Regions from separate parts of the Sphingopyxis sp. CCNWLW2 genome, predicted to be linked through region 1. Evidence: riboswitches for the same ligand, from Rfam matches in the RefSeq annotation. Region 1 holds a riboswitch; the other holds the start of a gene.
The links. Region 1 has a riboswitch for cobalamin ahead of V8J55_RS04535 (TonB-dependent receptor plug domain-containing protein). Riboswitches for the same ligand answer to the same signal wherever they lie in the genome.
Positions count from the first base shown of each region.

Region 2: it holds a riboswitch for cobalamin, as region 1 does, so the genes downstream of both, cobO (cob(I)yrinic acid a,c-diamide adenosyltransferase) here and V8J55_RS04535 (TonB-dependent receptor plug domain-containing protein) in region 1, are expected to answer to the same signal.

Region 1 is NZ_JBAWKJ010000001.1:961,487-970,613, forward strand. It holds gene rpmB (50S ribosomal protein L28) at 1-14, shown strand, start outside; gene V8J55_RS04510 (esterase-like activity of phytase family protein) at 52-1,053, opposite strand; gene V8J55_RS04515 (glycine zipper 2TM domain-containing protein) at 1,215-1,622, shown strand; gene V8J55_RS04520 (Ppx/GppA phosphatase family protein) at 1,813-2,916, shown strand; gene V8J55_RS04525 (RlmE family RNA methyltransferase) at 2,913-3,626, shown strand; gene V8J55_RS04530 (S41 family peptidase) at 3,660-5,111, shown strand; cobalamin riboswitch at 5,163-5,346, shown strand; gene V8J55_RS04535 (TonB-dependent receptor plug domain-containing protein) at 5,489-7,453, shown strand; gene V8J55_RS04540 (hypothetical protein) at 7,453-7,998, shown strand; gene V8J55_RS04545 (DUF1636 domain-containing protein) at 7,998-8,405, shown strand; gene cobT (nicotinate-nucleotide--dimethylbenzimidazole phosphoribosyltransferase) at 8,402-9,127, shown strand, end outside.
Region 2 is NZ_JBAWKJ010000003.1:438,748-447,874, reverse strand. It holds gene V8J55_RS19500 (sulfatase family protein) at 1-1,458, shown strand, start outside; gene V8J55_RS19495 (MFS transporter) at 1,504-2,742, shown strand; cobalamin riboswitch at 2,884-3,104, shown strand; gene cobO (cob(I)yrinic acid a,c-diamide adenosyltransferase) at 3,282-3,890, shown strand; gene V8J55_RS19485 (ABC transporter substrate-binding protein) at 3,890-4,744, shown strand; gene V8J55_RS19480 (FecCD family ABC transporter permease) at 4,741-5,742, shown strand; gene V8J55_RS19475 (ABC transporter ATP-binding protein) at 5,736-6,509, shown strand; gene V8J55_RS19470 (phytanoyl-CoA dioxygenase family protein) at 6,506-7,198, shown strand; gene V8J55_RS19465 (family 20 glycosylhydrolase) at 7,220-9,127, opposite strand, start outside.

The sequences.
Region 1 (9,127 bases):
AAAAGGCCGCTTAAGCGCTTTCAAATCGCTAAAAGCAATCAGGCCGCCGGGTTACCGCGCGGCCTTTTTGCTGTCCGGCCTCTTTTTCGGCGGCAGGCCCACCAGTTCGAATTGCAGCAGCAGGCTGCGTTGCCAGACGTTGAAATTATCGTCCGCGACGAGCCACAACCAGGTCCGTCCCTGCTCGACCGAGATCGCGGCGCCTTCATAATTTTCGGCGAGCGCCGCGGGAACGCGGCCGACCGTCCGTGATCGCACGACAGCGTCCCTTTTGATGTCCGCAGGGTCGACAACAGCGACGATCGTCGTGAAAACGGGGTCGAAACCCAGCCGCCGGTGGACGAGCAGGATGCGTCCGTCGGGCAGCGCCGCGGCATCGCTGACCAGCCCACGCCCCGCCGAATCATAAAAGAAGCGAATCGGCGCGGGACCGGGCGCCGCCGGATCGCCGGTGTAGATCAACGCCTCGCGCCCGCGCGGATCGTCGTTGGCGTCTTCCAGAAACACGACCGTCGGGCCGTCCGCCAGCCGCACCATCGCCTCAGGCCCGCGATTCCTGGGCCAGCGCGCCGGTTCGGGTAGCTTGCGTCGCGACTCGATGGCCGAAAGACCGGCATCGAGTCGCCAGATTTCGTCGATCCCCTCGAGCGCGATCCAGCTCTTGCCGCTTTGGGGGGCGACAAACATCGCCTCGGCATCGACCATGGATTTGCGTTGCGGTCGGCCGTCGGGCGTCGGCAGCGCGCGAATCCGAACATCCGAAACCGAACCGCGCGCGTCGAGCGTCAGGCGCACTCCATAACCATTATCGCCGATCAGCTGAAACCGGTCCGGCCCCATCCGCGCGAGCGCCGAAAAGCCACCGAACCGGCTGTGCGGGCTGACGAGATGCCAGCCGCGGACGAACCGCATCGCACCCGAAGTCTCGGGCGCGAAGACCAGCGGACGCGCGGCGGCGCGTTCGGTCATGTCGCCCTTCGGAAAGCGCATCACGGTGCCGGGCACCGGGCCGACGGCCAGAAATATCAGGGCAGCGAAGAGCAAACGGCGCATCGCCGCGGGTTAGGGCGGCGATGCGCGAAAGGGAAGCGGTTCGCCGCAGAAAGCTGAACAATAGCCAACAATGATGTTCAGGCTTGGCTCAATGCGAATCGGGCAGAACCTGTTTCATCGACAAAGCCCAGTCGGGCCAATGACGACGAAGGAGAACGACAATGAAAAAGATGGTGACCCTCTCGATCGCCGCCCTGATGTCCACCGCGACGCTGGGCATGGCGGCTCCCGCCGCGGCGCAGAACGGCTATTATGACCGCGACGGCTATTCGAGCTATTACAGCGGCTACGACCGCGACGATCGTCGCTACGATCGTTACGACCGCCGTGACTATCGCCGCGACCGCCGCGATTACCGCAACGATCGCCGCTATTACCGTGGTGACCGCCGCAACTATCGCCAGTGCGACAAGGGCACCGGCGGCACCGTGATCGGTGCGATTGCGGGCGGCCTTGCCGGCCATGAAATCGCCGGTCGCGGCGACCGCACGGTCGGCACGATCATCGGCGGCGCCGTCGGCGCCCTCGCCGGCCGCGCGATCGACAAGGGGAATGACGGCTGCCGTTAAGGGCTGTCCCGACCCCCAATAATTCCCTCTCCCCTTTCACCCCGTCCGGCCCCGTGCCGGGCGGGGTTTTCTTTGCGCCCGGCAGGCCGGGGAGGAGGCGCTTGCCATAACGCCTGCGAAAGCCTAGGTTTGCTGCCAAGTGCACGCCTGCGGTCTTGCGGGCGCGTGAGCAGAACAGGTTACAATAGCCATGCGGCAAATGGCAGCGCCATCAGGGCGACCGCCGCGGCCAAGTTCCAGAACGGGCCCGGCGGCAAAAGGACGAAACAAGGCGGGCGGCGAAGCGCGTCCGATGCCGATCGCGCGGCCGCGCAGCTATGCCGCGATCGACCTTGGCACCAACAATTGCCGGCTTTTGATCGCCCGCCCGCAAAATGGCGAGCTCGTCGTCATCGACGCTTTTTCCCGCATCGTCCGCCTCGGCGAAGGCTTGCATGGCAGCGGGCGCATCAGCGACGCCGCGATGGACCGCACCGTCGCCGCGCTCTCGATCTGTGCCGACAAGCTGCGCCGCCGTCACGTCTCGCTGTCGCGCGCGGTCGCGACCGAAGCGTGCCGCCGCGCGAGCAATGGCGAGGAACTCGCCGAGCGGGTCCGCCGCGAAACGGGCATCGTCCTCGACATCATCTCCGCCGCCGAAGAGGCGCGGCTCGCGGTGCTCGGCTGCCACAATCTGATGGAGCCCGGCGAAGGCCCGGCGCTGATCTTCGACATCGGCGGCGGCTCGACCGAGCTGATGCACGTCGACGTGTCGGACCATGACGTCAAGATCCACGACTGGATCAGCGTGCCGTGGGGCGTCGTCTCGCTGACCGAACATGCGCCGCTTCCCGACGACAGCCTCGCCGGCCGCCAGGCCGCCTATGCGCATATGCGCGAAGTGACGCGCGAAGCCTTTGCCGCCTTTGCCGGGCGCGCCGAGCGCTTTGCCGGTCAGAAGCTGCGCCTGCTCGGCACCAGCGGCACGGTGACGACGCTCGCCAGCGTCTTCCTCGACCTGCCGCGTTATGACCGGCGCGCGGTCGACGGGCTGGTCGTCCCGTCGGAGGCGATGCGCGACATCAGCCGCCGCCTCGCCGACGCCAGCATCGCCGACCGCGCCGAAATCGCGTGCATCGGCCGCGAGCGCGCCGACCTGGTCGTCGCCGGCTGCGCGATCCTTGAAAGCATCATCGACCTGTGGCCCGCGGTGCGCGTCGGCGTCGCCGACCGCGGCATCCGCGAGGGCATATTGCGCACGCTGGCGATGCAGGGCCGCGACATCCCCGTCACCCGCCGCGAGTATCGCAAATGAGCGGCGGAAGCGGAAAAGGCGGCGGTTCAGGCCGCGGCGGTCTGCACGTCCGCGTCAAAACCGCGCGCAAGCGCAGCGTCTCATCGACGCGCTGGCTGCAGCGCCAGCTCAACGATCCCTATGTCCGCCGCGCGCAGGCCGAGGGCTATCGCTCGCGCGCCGCGTACAAGCTGATCGAACTCGACGAGAAATTCGGCTTCCTCAAGAAATCGCGCGCGGTCGTCGACCTTGGCATCACGCCCGGCGGCTGGTCGCAGGTCGTGCGCAAGGCGAACCCGCGCGCGCGCGTCGCCGGGATCGACCTGCTCGCGTGCGAACCGATCGAGGGCGTCGCAATCCTCGAAATGGATTTCATGGACGATGCGGCGCCTGACGCGCTGATCGAGGCGCTGGGCAGCGCCCCCGACCTCGTCATTTCGGACATGGCGGCGAACACCGTCGGCCATCAACAGACCGACCATCTGCGCACGATCGGCCTTGCCGAAACCGCCGCCGATTTCGCGGTGCAGAATCTGCTCCCCGGCGGCGCGTTTGTGGCCAAGGTGTTCGCGGGCGGGGCCGACCACACGCTGCTGACTTTACTAAAACGTCACTTTTCAACGGTAAAGCACGCCAAACCGCCAGCGAGCCGCAAGGGGTCGCCCGAACTTTATGTCATCGCCCAGGGCTTCAAGGGCCGGAGCTCTGATGCGGAGGCGGACGCAGAATAATCGGTGCAATGGGTCGAACCGGGGGGTATTTTGATGGGTAAGTCGAAACAATCAGTTGCGGCTGTGACGCTCGCCGCGCTGATGTTGGCATCGTGCGGCGGCGAAGGCAGTTTGAGCAGTGGCGGCCCCGTCACGGTCACCCCGACACCGAGCCCCACTCCGACGCCCACTTGCGCGCTGGCCTCGCGCCAGGCCTTTGCCAAGGCGGTGATCGACGAATGGTATCTGTTCCCCAGCGACGTCGCGAACGTCAGCGCGGCGAGCCATAGCAATGTCCAATCCTATATCGACGCGCTCGTCGCCCCGGCGCGCGCGCTGAACAAGGATCGTTTCTTCACCTACATCACCTCGATCGCCGAGGAGAACGCCTTTTACGCCAGTGGGTCGAGCGCGGGCTTCGGCGTCCGCATGAGCTATGACGCGGCGGGTCAGCGCATCCTCATCGCCGAAGCCTATGAAAGCGCGCCGGCGTTCGCCGCGGGGATCGACCGCGGCACCGCGATCGTCGCGATCGGCACGAACAGCGGAAATTTGCGTAGCGTGGCGAGCATCGTCGCCGCCGAAGGGACCGCGGGCCTCACCAATGCGCTCGGCCCGAGCGACCCCGGGGTCAGCCGCGTGCTACGCATCACCGACGCGGCCGGAACGCGCGACGTCACCGTCGTGAAGGCGGATTATTCGCTCGATCCGGTTTCGGACCGCTATGGCGCGAAGATCATCAGCGAAGGCGGCCGCAACTACGGCTATCTCAACCTTCGAACCTTCATCTCGTCGGCGAACCCGCAACTGCGCGCGGCTTTCCTCAATTTCCGCAACCAGGGCGTGACCGACGTCATCATCGACTTCCGCTACAATGGCGGCGGGCTCGTTTCGACCGCCGAGCTGATGGGCGACCTGCTCGGGCGAAGCCGCAATTCGAGTGAGGTTTTCTCGCAGACCAATTTCCGGTCATCGAAATCGGCCGAAAATGAGCGGCATTTCTTCACCGCCCAGCCCGAATCGATCGCACCGACGCGCATCGCCTTTATCGGCACTGAGTCGACCGCATCGGCGAGCGAGCTCGTGATCAATTCGATGCTGCCCTATCTCGGCACCAATATGACGCTGGTCGGCGGCAACACCTATGGCAAGCCGGTCGGCCAGATCGCGCTCGACAAGGCCGAATGCGACGACCGCATGCGCGTCGTCGCATTCGCGACGGCCAATTCGACCGGCGCGGGCGATTATTATGACGGGCTCGCCCCGAAAATCACGAACAGCTGCGCCGCGAGCGACGACCTGACCGTCCCGCTCGGCGATCCGCGCGAGGCGTCGATCCGCGCCGCGATCGGCTTCCTGTCGGGCAACGCCTGTACCACGCGCATCGCCGACGCCAGCGCGGGTCCGGCGGCGCGAAGCCGCAGCGCCCGTATGCTCGCCGAGCCCGAAATGCTGACCCCCGAGCGGCCGAGCGCGGCGCAACGCGAACTGCCCGGGCTGTTCTGATCGCCCCCTGCTGCATCGCAGCAATTGACCGCGGCCCGAAAAAGGGGCTAACGGCCGCGGCAAGCGACAGGTTCCCCGGCGACGGGGACTAAGAGGGAACGGGAAAACCCCGGCTGCCCCTGCAACTGTACGCGGCGAGCCATCGGCCACTTGCCATTGGGATTCCGGTCCCGAGAAGGCGGCCGACCGGCGCTGACCCGCAAGCCAGGAGACCTGCCCGTCGCCGTCGTCTTTCGCGCGGACAGGGTGTGCCGGGCGGACGGGGGTGAACCCGCATGACGACAAGCTTGGCTGCGCATGGGCGCGGGCGATGTCGTGTGTCCCCGGGACAACTGCATCGACCGTGTGCGTGAGCGGTGTTGTCGAGGGGTTATCCCATGTTTAAAGTGATTTTCAGAAGTTCGATCTGCCTCGCCGCCGTTGCGGCATCCTCCGCTGCGTTCGCTGACGAGGCGTCGACCGCTCATGCCGTCGCCGCCGACGGCGACAGCATCATCGTTACCGCGACGCGCGCGCCGCTGACGCTCGACGAAGTGCCCTCGTCGATCGCCGTGCTCGACAAGGAAGCGATCGACCGCGCGCAGGATATCGGCGTCACCGAGCTGCTGCTCCGCACGCCCGGCATCAGCATTGCGCGCAACGGCGGCTACGGCACCTCGACCTCGCTGCGCATTCGCGGCGCCGAATCGGAGCACACGGTCGTCGTGATCGACGGGGTGAAGCTCAACGATCCGTCGTCGACCGGCGGCGGCTTCAACTTCGCCAACCTGCTCGTCGGCGATATCGACCGGATCGAGGTGCTGCGCGGCCCGCAATCAATCCTGTGGGGCAGCCAGGCGATCGGCGGCGTCGTCAATGTCGTCACCGCCTCGCCCGAACAATCGCTCGAAGGCAGCTTCGACCTTGAGTCGGGTTCGCGCGAGACCGTCAGCGCGCGCGCCGCGATCGGCGGGCGCTCCGGCCCGCTCGCCTGGCGCCTCGGCGGCCAGCGCTTCACCACCGACGGCATTTCGTCGCACGCCAAGGCGTTCGGCGGGGTCGAGCGCGACGGCTATCGCAACACTAATCTTTCGGGCCGCGCCGAACTGGCGCTCGCCGACAATGTCAGCGCCGAGGTCCGCGGCACTTATTCGAGCGGCCGGGTGGAATTCGACGGCTTCAACACCGACAGCAACGACTATGGGCAGAACAAGGAGTTCGTCGGTTATGCCGGGCTCAATTTCCACCTCGCCGGCGAGCGCTTCCGCAACCGCGTCGCTTTTGCCTATACCGACACCAACCGCGATAATTTCAATCCCGACCGCGCGCGTCCGCAGAGCTTCGAGGCCGATGGACAGAACAAGCGCTGGGAATATCAGGGCAGCTTCGATTTCACCGATCGCATTACCGCGATCTTCGGGGTCGAGAATGAACGCTCGAACTTCCGCAGCCGTTCGCCGTCGGCATCGCTGGCAACCCCGCTTCCGGCGTTCGTACGCGGCAAGGCCGAACTGACGAGCGCCTACGGCCAATTGAGCATCGAGCCGGTCGACGGCCTGACCCTGAACGGCGGCGTCCGCTATGACGATCACGACCGCTACGGCGGGCAGACCTTGTTCGCGGCAGGCGGCGTCTGGCGCCTCGCCACCGGCACCGTGCTGCGCGCCAGCTATGGCGAAGGCTTCAAGGCGCCGTCGCTCTATCAGCTGTTCAGCGAATATGGGAATGTCGGGCTCGACCCCGAGGAAGCGCATGGCTGGGAAGCCGGCATCGAGCAGCATCTGTTCGACCGCAAGCTCGTCGTCGGCGCAAGCTGGTTCGACCGCACGACGACGAACCAGATCATCTTCAACAGCTGCAGCTTTCCGACCTCGACCGATCCGCGCTGCACGATCCCTGGCAGCAGCCCGGCGATCCCGCGCTTCGGCTATTATCTCAATGTCGCGCGCAGCGAAGCGCATGGCGTCGAGGCGTCTGCGGCGCTGACGCTCGGCGGGCTGACGCTCGACGGAAACTACAGCTGGATCGTCGCCGAGGACGCCTCGGAAGGCACCGCCAATTTCGGCAAATGGTTGCCGCGCCGCCCGCGCAACACCGCCAACGCCTCGGCGAGCTATGCCTTCGGCTTCGGGCTCGAACTCGGTGCGGCGGTGCGCTGGTCGGGCAAGAGCTATGACAATGCGAGCAATGCGACGCGGCTCGACGATTATACGCTTGTCGACCTGCGCGCCGAATATGCGTTGTCCGACGCGGTGAAGCTGTTCGCGCGCGCCGAGAATATCTTCGACGAGCAATATATGACGGCGTTGCGCTATGGCTCGCTCGGCCGCAGCATCTACGCCGGCATAAGGGGTCGCTTCTGATGATCGCGCTGTCGGACCGGGGGGCCTCGGCGCTCTGGGTCTCGCTGCTGACGGCAGCGAGCACCGCGACGACGCTCGCGCTCGCCTGCGCGACGCCCTTTCCGGCGCTTGCGGCGCTCGCGGCGGTGCATATGCGCCGCCGCGATGGCGTGGCGCTCATGCTGCTCGCGTGGGCCGCGAGCCAGTTCGTCGGCTTCTTCTTGCTCAGCTATCCGCGCGATGGAAGCACGCTCGGCTGGGGCGCGGGGCTTGGCACCGCCGCTGTGGGGTCGGCGCTCGCGGGCTATGCGGCGCTGCAGGCGCTTCCATACCGCTCGGTCGCGGCGCGGCTGAGCCTCGCCTATGCGGCGGGGTTCACGGCGTTCAAGGGCATCATCCTCCTATGGGCGCTCGTCCTCGGCGGGCTGCACACCGCGATGGCGCCCGACCTGCTCGCCGAACAGTTCGTGCGCAACGGCGCGATCCTGATCGGGCTTTACGCCCTGTATCGCGCGCTCGTCGCGGTTGGCGTCCCGGCGCCGCCGCAACCGGCAACGGCGGCCTAATGCTGACGCGCGTCGACCCGGGCCCGGCGGTCGTGGTGTGCAACACCTGCCGCCACAGCCGCGAGTCCCGGGACGACGCAACAGGCAAACGCGGTGGTGCACGGCTCGCCGAGGCGCTGAAACAGCTTAAGGAATGCGAGCCGCGCTACGCCGGCATCGCGGTGCAGGAAATGGCATGCCTGTTCGCATGCCAGGATCATTGCACCGTCCATCTGCGCGCACCCGACAAGGTCGGCTATGTCCTCGGCCGGTTTCAGGGCGATGCAAATTCCGCGCGTGCCATTCTCGACTATGCCGTCCATTATGCGACGAGCGAGCATGGCCGCGTCCCCTTTTCGCTTTGGCCCGAAGGCGTCAAAGGGCATTTCATCACCCGCACCCCGCCACCAGGATTTGTCGCCGAATGACCAGCTTTCCATCGCTCGATGCTTTCGAGGCTGCTCTTGCCGATCTGCGCGAACCAAGCGCCGAAGCGGCAGCCGATGCCCGCGTACGGCAGGCCGAATTGACCAAACCCGCCGGATCGCTGGGGCGGCTCGAGGATCTGGCGATCTTTTTCGCTGGCTGGCAGGGCAAGGCGCGGCCGCAGATCGCCCGCGCCCGCGCCGCGATCTTCGCGGGCAACCATGGCGTCACCGTCCACGGCGTCAGCGCCTTTCCGCCGAGCGTCACCGCACAGATGGTCGCCAATTTCGCGAACGGCGGCGCGGCGATCAACGCTTTGTCGGGCGCCGCCGGGCTGGAACTGACGGTCGTCGCGCTCGACCTCGACCGGCCGACCGCCGATTTCACCGTCGATGCAGCGATGAGCGAGGCCGAATGCCTCGATGCGCTGAACCGCGGCGCCGCCGTGGTCGACGCCGACCTCGACCTGATCGTTCTCGGCGAAATGGGGATCGGCAATTCGACCGCTGCCGCCGCACTCTGCGCGCGCAGCTTCGCCGACGGCGTGGCGGGATGGGTCGGGCCCGGCACCGGGGTCGACGGCCACGGCGTCGCGCGCAAGGTCGAGGTGATCGAGCGTGCGCTCGCCTTTCACATCGATGCGCCGCGCTCGGCGTTCGAGACACTGCGCCGCGTCGGCGGGCGCGAGATCGCGGCGATCGCGGGCGCGGTCGTGCGCGCGCGC
Region 2 (9,127 bases), on a different contig from region 1:
TCGGACGATCATGCCTATCAGGCGATCTCGGCCTATGGATCGCCGGTGTCGAAGCTCGCGCCGACGCCGAACATCGACCGGATCGCGCGAAACGGCGCGATCTTCACGAACAGCTTCGTCGGCAATTCGCTCTGCGGCCCCAGCCGCGCGACCTTGCTCACCGGGCGCCAGAGCAACGCGCACGGCTTCAGGCAGAACGGCAACAAATTCGACAACAATGTCTGGGTGTGGCCCCGCGCGCTGTCGCAAGCGGGTTACACCACCGCGATGTTCGGCAAATGGCACATCAACCATTCGCCCGCGGGGATCGGCTTCGACGATTGGAAGGTGCTCGACGATCAGGGTGAATATTATAACCCCGACATCATCACACCGAAGGGCCGCAGCGTCGTCGAAGGCTATGCGACCGACCTCATCACACAGTACAGCCTCGACTGGCTGAAGAACGGCCGCGACAAGTCGAAACCCTTCGCGATCCTGATCCATCACAAGGCGCCGCACCGCAATTTCATGCCCGCGCTGCGCCATGTGCAGAAATATCAGGGAGTGACCTTCCCCGTCCCGGCCAATTATTTCGACGATTATGCCGGGCGGCGCGCGGCGGCGGCGCAGGAAATGAATATCTATCGCGACATGTATGAGGGACACGACCTCAAGATGACGGTCGCCGCGGGATCGGCACAACTTCGCTACAACCGCTGGCCCGGCGCGTTCGACCGCATGACGCACAGACAGCAGGCCGAATGGGACGCGCTGATGCAGCCCGACAACGACCGGATGAACGCCGCAAAGCTCGCGGGCCAGGACATGGCGCGCTGGAAATATCAGCGGTACATGCAGCAATATCTCGGCACCGTCGCCGCGGTCGACGAGGGCGTGGGCGCGGTGCTCGACTATCTGAAGGACAGCGGCCTCGATCGGAACACGATCGTCGTCTATACGTCGGATCAGGGCTTTTACCTCGGCGAACATGGCTGGTTCGACAAGCGCTTCATCTATGAAGAATCGATGCGGACGCCGTTCCTGATCCAGTATCCCGGACATATCCGCCCCGGCACCCGCGTGACCGCCCCGATCCAGAATATCGACTATGCGCCGACCTTCCTCGATTTTGCCGGGGTGAAGGGTCCGGGCACCATACAGGGCCGGTCGATGCGCGCGCTGTTCGGCGCCCGCCCGCCCGCCGACTGGCGCAAGGACGTCTATTATCATTATTATGAATATCCGGGCTTCCACGCGGTGCGCGCGCATTATGGCGTGCGCGGCGAGCGCTACAAACTCGTGCGCTTTTATGGCGCCGACATCGACGCCTGGGAATTCTACGACCTCAAGACAGACCCTGGCGAAATGCACAACCGCATCGACGACCCGGCGATGAAGGCGCCGATCGCGACGATGAAGCGGAAGCTGGTCGAACTTCGCCGCCAGTATCAGGACGATAGCGGACCCTCGATCTAAGCCGGCGACTTGTCGTGGGAACCAAGCGGGGTTAGGCGCAGACAAGTGAGTCCCGACACGCCATCCCCGCCGTCGTCTTTCGCGCCATTCCGCTACCCGGCGTTTCGCGCGATCTGGATCGCGAACCTCGCGTCGAACATGGGGTCGATGATCCAGTCGGTCGCTGCCGCGTGGCTGATGACCGAACTCACCAATTCGCACCTGCTGATCGCGCTGGTGCAGGCAAGCGCCACGATCCCGATCCTGCTGCTCGCCGTCTTTGCGGGCGCGATCGCGGATAATTTCGACCGGCGGCGGGTGATGCTCGCGGCGCAGACGGGAATGCTCATCGTCTCGGCGGCGTTGACATTGACGACGTATCTCGACGCGATCACGCCGCTGTCGCTGCTCTTCTTCACCCTCGCGGTCGGGTGCGGGACCGCGCTCAACGGACCCGCGTGGCAAGCGTCGGTGCGGTTGCAGGTCGGACCAAGGGACCTGCCGCAGGCGATCGCGCTCAACACCATCGCCTATAATCTCGCGCGCAGCGTCGGTCCGGCGCTTGGCGGGCTGCTGATCTCGATCGTCGGCACCGCCGCGGCCTTTGGCCTCAATGCGATCAGCTATATCGTGCTGATCGTCGTGCTGCTGCGCTGGCGTCCAGAAACCACGCCGCGGCGCCGCACCTCGATGATGACCGCGATCGCCGCGGGCATCCGTTTCTGTGCGCATTCGGACCCGGTGCGCCGCGTGTTGATCCGTGGCTTTGCCTTCGGCTTTGGCGCGGCGGGGTTTCAGGCGCTGCTGCCGTCGCTCGTCCGCGACCGGCTGCACGGGACCGAGGTCATCTATGGGCTATGCCTTGCCGCGTTCGGGGCGGGGTCGATTTTCGGTGCGCTGCTGGTGAGTTCGGCGCGGCACCGCTGGGGCAGCGACCGGGTGGTGACCGCCGCCTCGCTCATTTTTGCCGCCGCGATGCTGCCCGTCGCGCTGACCGCCAGCCTGCCGTGGGTCATCGTCGCCGCCTTTGTCGCGGGCGGCGCATGGGTGTCGACGCTAACCACGCTCAACGTCGCGATGCAGCTGCGCTCGCCCGAGGAAATCCTCGGCCGCTGCCTGTCGATCTATCAGGCCGTCACCTTCGGCGCGATGGCGCTTGGTGCCTATACGCTCGGGCTGATCGCCGATCTGGCATCGCTGCCGACCGCGATCCTGATTTCGGCTGGCTGGCTTATCCTGACAGCGCTGGTGCTGCGCTTCGTCGCGCCGATGCCGCGGCGCGACGAAGGCAGGTTGTTGCCCTAGACGCGCGGCCTTCCATAACGCGCATAGAGCGCCGACAGCACGAATAGGGTAAGCAGCCGCGGCGCGACGGGGCCCGTCGAACGCCAATAGGCATTGCGAAAAAGCGCGGCTCCTTTATGGGCTGCGCAGGCGGGGCTTGCCCCGCGCATGATCGCGTCGGTGCCCGAGAGGGCTTAAAATGGGAACGCGGTAACGGGGTTCGTCCTGACCCCCCGAAGCCGAGGCTGTCCCTGCAACTGTAAGCGGCGAGCGCGATGCACCGTTCGGGTTCCGATCCGAACAGCCACTGGGGCCACCCTGGGAAGGCGTGCATCAAGCCCTGACCCGCGAGCCAGGAGACCTGCCGGCGTGGGTCGCTCAATGCCAAGGCCCAGGGAAAGGCCGCGGCACGGAGGTTTCCGTCGAGCGACGACCAGGCGGCTGGAGCCGCTTCGGTGCCGGAGGCGCAGGCATTACGCCGCTTGCGACGCCAGCATCGGTCGATCGCGCCCGCGCATCGGCAGGCTCCGCCTTCGTTGCCGGCGTGCGGGGGTCTTCCCATGAAAACGCGTACCGACGCCGAACACACGGCGAAGATGAAGAAGATCCAGGCCGCGCGGGCGAAGAAGGTCGCGACGAAAACCGTCGAAAAGGGCCTGATCATCGTCCACACCGGCCCCGGCAAGGGCAAGACGTCGGCCGCACTCGGCATGGCGGTGCGCGCGATCGGACACGGGATGAAGGTCGGCGTCATCCAGTTCGTGAAGGGCGCGATGGCGACGGGCGAGAAAGCGGTGTTCGACCGCTTCCCCGACCTGATCGAATTCAAGCCGATGGGCGAAGGCTTCACCTGGGACACGCAGGACCGCACGCGCGACATCGCGGTGGCGCGTGAAGCGTGGGACGAGGTCAAGCGGATGATCGCCGACCCAAGCTATGCGATGGTCATTGCCGACGAGCTCAATATCGTGCTGCGTTACGATTATCTGCCGGTGGGTGAGGTGCTCGAAGCGCTCGCCGCCAAGCCGGAGATGACGCATGTCATCATCACCGGCCGCAATGCGCCGCAGGAGCTGACCGACGTCGCCGACCTGGTGACCGAAATGGCGCAGGTGAAACATCCGTTCCGCGAACAGAATGTGAAGGCGCAGCGGGGGATCGAGTTCTGATGTCGCGCCGCTTCCTTCTGGCGCTTGCCGCGCTGCCGGGCGGCGCGGGCCTGTTATGGGCGGCCTCCCCCGCCCCGCCTGCGAAGGCGCCCGCGCTTCCGCAGCGCATCGTGTCGATCAACATGTGCGCCGACCAGCTTGTGCTTGCGCTCGCCGATCGGGAACAGATCGCGGGGCTGACCAAAAATGCGACCGACCGCGAAATGTCGGGCGAGGCAGCCAAGGCGCACGGCATCCCGCTGCTCAGCAATTCGGCCGAGCAGATCCTCGCGATCGAACCCGATCTGATCGTCGGCATGCCCGCGAGCCGCAGCGCAGCATTGGCGGCGCTGCCGAAGCAGAACTACCCGCTGCTCGACCTCGCAACCCCGAACACGCTCGGTGAAATCTACACATCGATCCGCGAAACCGCCGGCGCGGTCGGCCATCCCGAGCGCGGCACCGCGCTGATCGCGCGGATGGAGGGCGAGCTGGCCGGCCTGCCGAAGCCCGGCAAGGGCCGCGTCGCCGCCTATTACCAGCGGCGCGGCTATATGACCGGCACGGGTACGCTGATCGACGAGCTGATGACGCGCGTCGGGCTGATCAACCTCGCCGGCAAGCTCGGCAAACCGCCGCTGTCGCAATTGAGTCTTGAAGAGATGGTCGCGGCCCAGCCCGACTTTTTGATCGTCGAGAGCGCGACCGACAAAATCACCGACCAGGGAAGCGAAATGCTGCATCACCCGGCGCTCAAGGACATCCCGCGTATCAGCGTGCCGCAAGCGTGGACGGTGTGCGGCAGCCCCGCTTACACGCAGGCAGCGCGCAGCATGGCGGCGCAAATCGCGCAGCTCGAAGGGAAAGGCGCATGAGCCGCTTCGCCATGCCCCGCTGGTCGTTGATCGCCGCGCTGTCGGCACTCACGCTCGTTGCCGCAGTCGCATCGCTGCTGTTCGGTGCGGTCGACCTGTCGGTCGCGCGGCTCGTCGATGCCGCGATGGGCAACAACGACAAGGTTGCGTCGATCATCCTCTTCGATCTCCGTCTGCCGCGCACCATCCTCGCGCTCGCCGTCGGCGCGATGCTCGGGCTCGCGGGGGCGGCGCTGCAGGGCTATCTGCGCAATCCGCTCGCCGAACCGTCGGTACTCGGCACGTCGAACGCGGCAGCGCTCGGCGGCGTCGCCGCGATCTATTTCGGGTTGGCCGAAATTCATCCGATCGTGTTGCCGGTGCTCGCCACCGGCGGCGCACTTCTGTCGCTCGCCTTGCTCTTCATCCTTTCGGGCAAGGCCGAAAGCCCGCTGACCTTGATCCTCGCCGGCATCGCGGTCGGGACGCTGGCGGTGGCGGGGACGAGCCTCGCGCTCAACCTGTCACCCAATCCCTTTGCGGCGATGGAGATTATGACGTGGCTGCTCGGCAGCCTCGAAAACCGCTCGTTCGACCATGTGTGGATCGCGCTGCCGTGCATCGCGATCGGCACCGCGATGCTGCTGTGGAACGGCCGCGCGCTCGACGCGCTGACGCTCGGCGAGGATGCCGCGCAGGCGCTCGGCACCGATCTTCGGCAGACGCGGCTCCGGCTGCTCATAGGCACCGCGATCGGGGTCGGCGGTGCGGTGGCCGTAACGGGCGCGATCGGTTTTGTCGGGCTGATCGTTCCGCACCTGATCCGTCCGCTCACCGACCGCAGCCCCTCGGCGATCCTGCTGCCCTCGGCGATCGGCGGCGCGGCGTTGCTGACGCTCGCCGACCTTGGCGTGCGGATCATCCCGACGACAAACGAACTCAAGCTCGGCGTCGTCACGGCGTTCCTCGGCGTCCCGGTCTTCCTTGTTCATCTGATGCGGGAGCGACGGCTATGGTGAGCCTGGCCCTCGACCATGTTGGCGTGACGCTCGGCCGCCGCGCCGTCGTCCACGACGTCAGTGCCACATTCGGTCCCGGCACGCTGACGGGGATCGTTGGCCCCAATGGCGCGGGCAAGTCGACGCTGGCACGCGCGATGCTTGCCTTGGTGCCGGCAAACGGGACGGTGCGCGTCGACGGCGCCGATGCCGCGGCGATGCCGCGCGCCGACCTCGCGCGGCGCATCGCCTATGTGCCGCAGGGGCAGACGCTACACTGGCCGCTGACGGTCGAGCGGCTTGTCGGGCTGGGGCGGCTGCCGCATCTCGCGCCGATGTCACGGATCGCCGATGCCGACACCGCGGCGATCGAGCGCGCGATGGAGCGTGCCGACGTGCTCGACCTGCGCGAGCGGATCGCGACCGAATTATCGGGCGGCGAGCGCGCGCGCGTGCTGTTCGCGCGTGCGCTGGCGGTCGAAGCGCCGGCGCTGATCGCCGACGAACCGCTCGCGAGCCTCGACCCGGGGCACCAGATCGACGTGATGGATATGCTGCGCGCCGAGGCGGCGGCCGGCGCGCTGGTGATCGCAGTGCTGCACGACCTGACGCTCGCGGCGCGCTATTGCGACCGGCTACTGCTGATCGACGAAGGCCGGATCGTCGCCGACGGCACGCCCGCCGAAGTGCTGACCGCCGAGCGACTGCGTGCGGTCTATGGCATCGACGCAGAGGTCGAGACGGGCGGCGAGTGGCCGACGATCACTTTGTTCGGCCGCGCCCGATGAGCGCCGAAACGCTGTTCGCCGAGCAGGGGTATGCCGCGGTGCCGCTGTTCGATCCGGAGGTTGTCCGCGCGGCCGCGGCCGATATCGCCGAGCATGTCGACCGCGTGTCGCGTGCGCTGTACCTGCCGTTCGAACAAAGTTGCCCCGACGCCCCGCCGAGCGAACGGATCGACCGCGTGTACGCACACGAGCGCAGTGTCGCGAATTTGCTGCGCGTCGCGGTCTGCACCGACGCGCATCGCGGGCCGAAGCTTCAGGCACTCGCGAACGACCCGCGGCTGATCGAGGCCGCCGAGCGGCTCGGCGGCCGCGCGCTGTCGGGAAAGATCGCACGCGTCCGCGCGAGCATCGCCTGCTTTCCCGAGCATCGCCACGCCTGGCACAGCGACGTTGCGCGCGACGACGGCACCGGATGCGGCAAGGTCATGGTGACCGCGTGGATCCCGCTGAGCGATGCGGGCCCCGAAAACGGCGGACTGGAGATCGCAGCGGGGCGCCAGCCCGCACCGCTGGCGAGCGACGGCGATGACGGCTTCGAAATCTCCGAATGGCGGCTTGCCGGCCTGCCGCGTGTTCAGCCCGAATGCCCGGCGGGCACGGTGTTGTTCCTCGATCGTTTCACCCCGCACCGCACGCTTCCCGCGCGCGCGACGCGCTTTGCGCTCGTCATATGGATGAAGGCCGCCTGACCCGGTCCGCCGCGGCCCGTCCTACCGCGCGGGTTCGACCCGAACCGTCCGGCTGGCGCGCTTGCCATCGGCGGAGCGGCTGCGCAGTTCTACGGCGCCGCTGACCGCCACCGGCCCGGCATAGCGCGTCCACGCGCCGCCCTCGACACGATATTCGATCGCGGTGCCGGGGAACATGCTGTTCGCCTGAAGCTTGCCGTTCGCGATCCGCGCGCCCGGGGGGGCGACACGATAGGCGACGCCCATTTTTTCGAGCATCGGGAACTGCGCCGCGGTGCGCCCGGCGAAATCCTGCCATCCCGCCTTGAGCTTCACGGCGTCGACGCGTGTGTCGCCCCATTCATAACTCGCCCCCGCCTGATAGGCCGGAGTCCACGGCGCCGGCGCCCACGCGCGTTCGGCGAGCGCGAGCAGGCGCGGGAAGAGCATATAATCGACCTGCGCGTCCGTGCGGATCGTCTCACTCCAGAGCTGCCCTTGCAGTCCCGCGACGCGGCGGCCCGGTTGCAGAACGGGCTTGTCCTCGATCGCCTTGCCTTCGGCCTGGATGTTGCGGATCGTCGCGGCGTTGGCGGGCAGGTTGCCCGGCATGAAGCCGAACACCTGATACGGGTCGACGCCGCGCGACGCCCAGTTATAACCACTCTCGTCGGGGTGCGGCGCATAGGGCATGTCGAAATAACCAAGGTCGGGGATCGACAGCACGGCGTCCCAACCACGGTTCATCTGGTCGTGCGCCTCGCGAATCGCGCCGGCGTGCAGCACGCCCCAGATGTTCGTTTGCACCTCCTTTGGCATGCGCGCGGTTTCGGTATGCCCCATGCCGTCGCTCCAACCGGCGGCCTGCAGCCCCTTGGCGGCGAGGTTTTTGCTCACGCGCTCGATGAAGCGCGGGGTGAGCTTGCCCGCATCACCGCCATTTTCGGCGATCATCGCCTTGCAGGCGGGCGATTTGACCCAAGCGCCCGCGGTCTCGTCGGCGCCGAGGTGGAAGGTCTTGAGCGGCACGCCTGCCTGGCGGTGCATGTCGGCGAGCGCATCGACCACCGTGTCGACGAAGCGATAGGCGGCGGGCAGGCAGACATTGAGCGTGTTGTCGTTGTAATGCTGGACGCTGCGATATTCGGTGGCGTCGGCGGGGTCGATCAGCCGGTACGTCTCGGCCTCAGCCTTCTTGCCCGCGGCGGCCAGGCGGGCATAGCGCGCCTCCATCGCCCTGATCGCAGCGCGCGAGTGGCCGGGCATGTCGATCGACGGGATGACCTCGATCTGCCGCGCCGCCGCCGCCTGCACGATCGCGACATAGTCGGCAACGCTCAGATAGCCGTTGACGCCCCCGGCGCCGTCGGGCCCCGCGCCCAGCTGCGGCAGGAGGCACGTCTGTTCGGCGGGATCGTGGCAGCGTTTCGACCCGACCGCGGCCAGTTCGGGGAACGCCGGGATTTCGATGCGCCAGCCTTCGTCGTCGGCGAGGTGGAGGTGCAGCTTGTTGAGCTTGTATGCCGCCATCGCTTCGACCAGCTTCAAAATCTGGTCGCGCCCATGGAAGTTGCGGCCAAGGTCGATGTGGAGGCCGCGGAAGCCATATTCGGGCGCATCCTCGATGTGGAGCGGCGCGAGCTTGCCCTTGTCGAACGCCGCCTGTTGCGCCAGCGAGCGCAGCGCGTGGCTCGCCCCCGCCGCGTCGTGCGCGGTGATGGCAATGCCCGATGCCTTGACGTCGAGAATATAGCCCTCGGCCTTTTTCGCGGCGGCGGGATCGATGCGGATCGTCAGCGGCAGCGCGCCGCCCTCGGGCGACCCGAGCGCCGCCAAGGCAGGCGCAACCGCGCTGCGTTCGACGCCGTTCAGTGTCAGCGCGACGCCGCGGGTAAGATCCACCGCCCGCCCCCTGCCCTGCATCGCTTTCGCGGGCTTCGGCAGGATCAC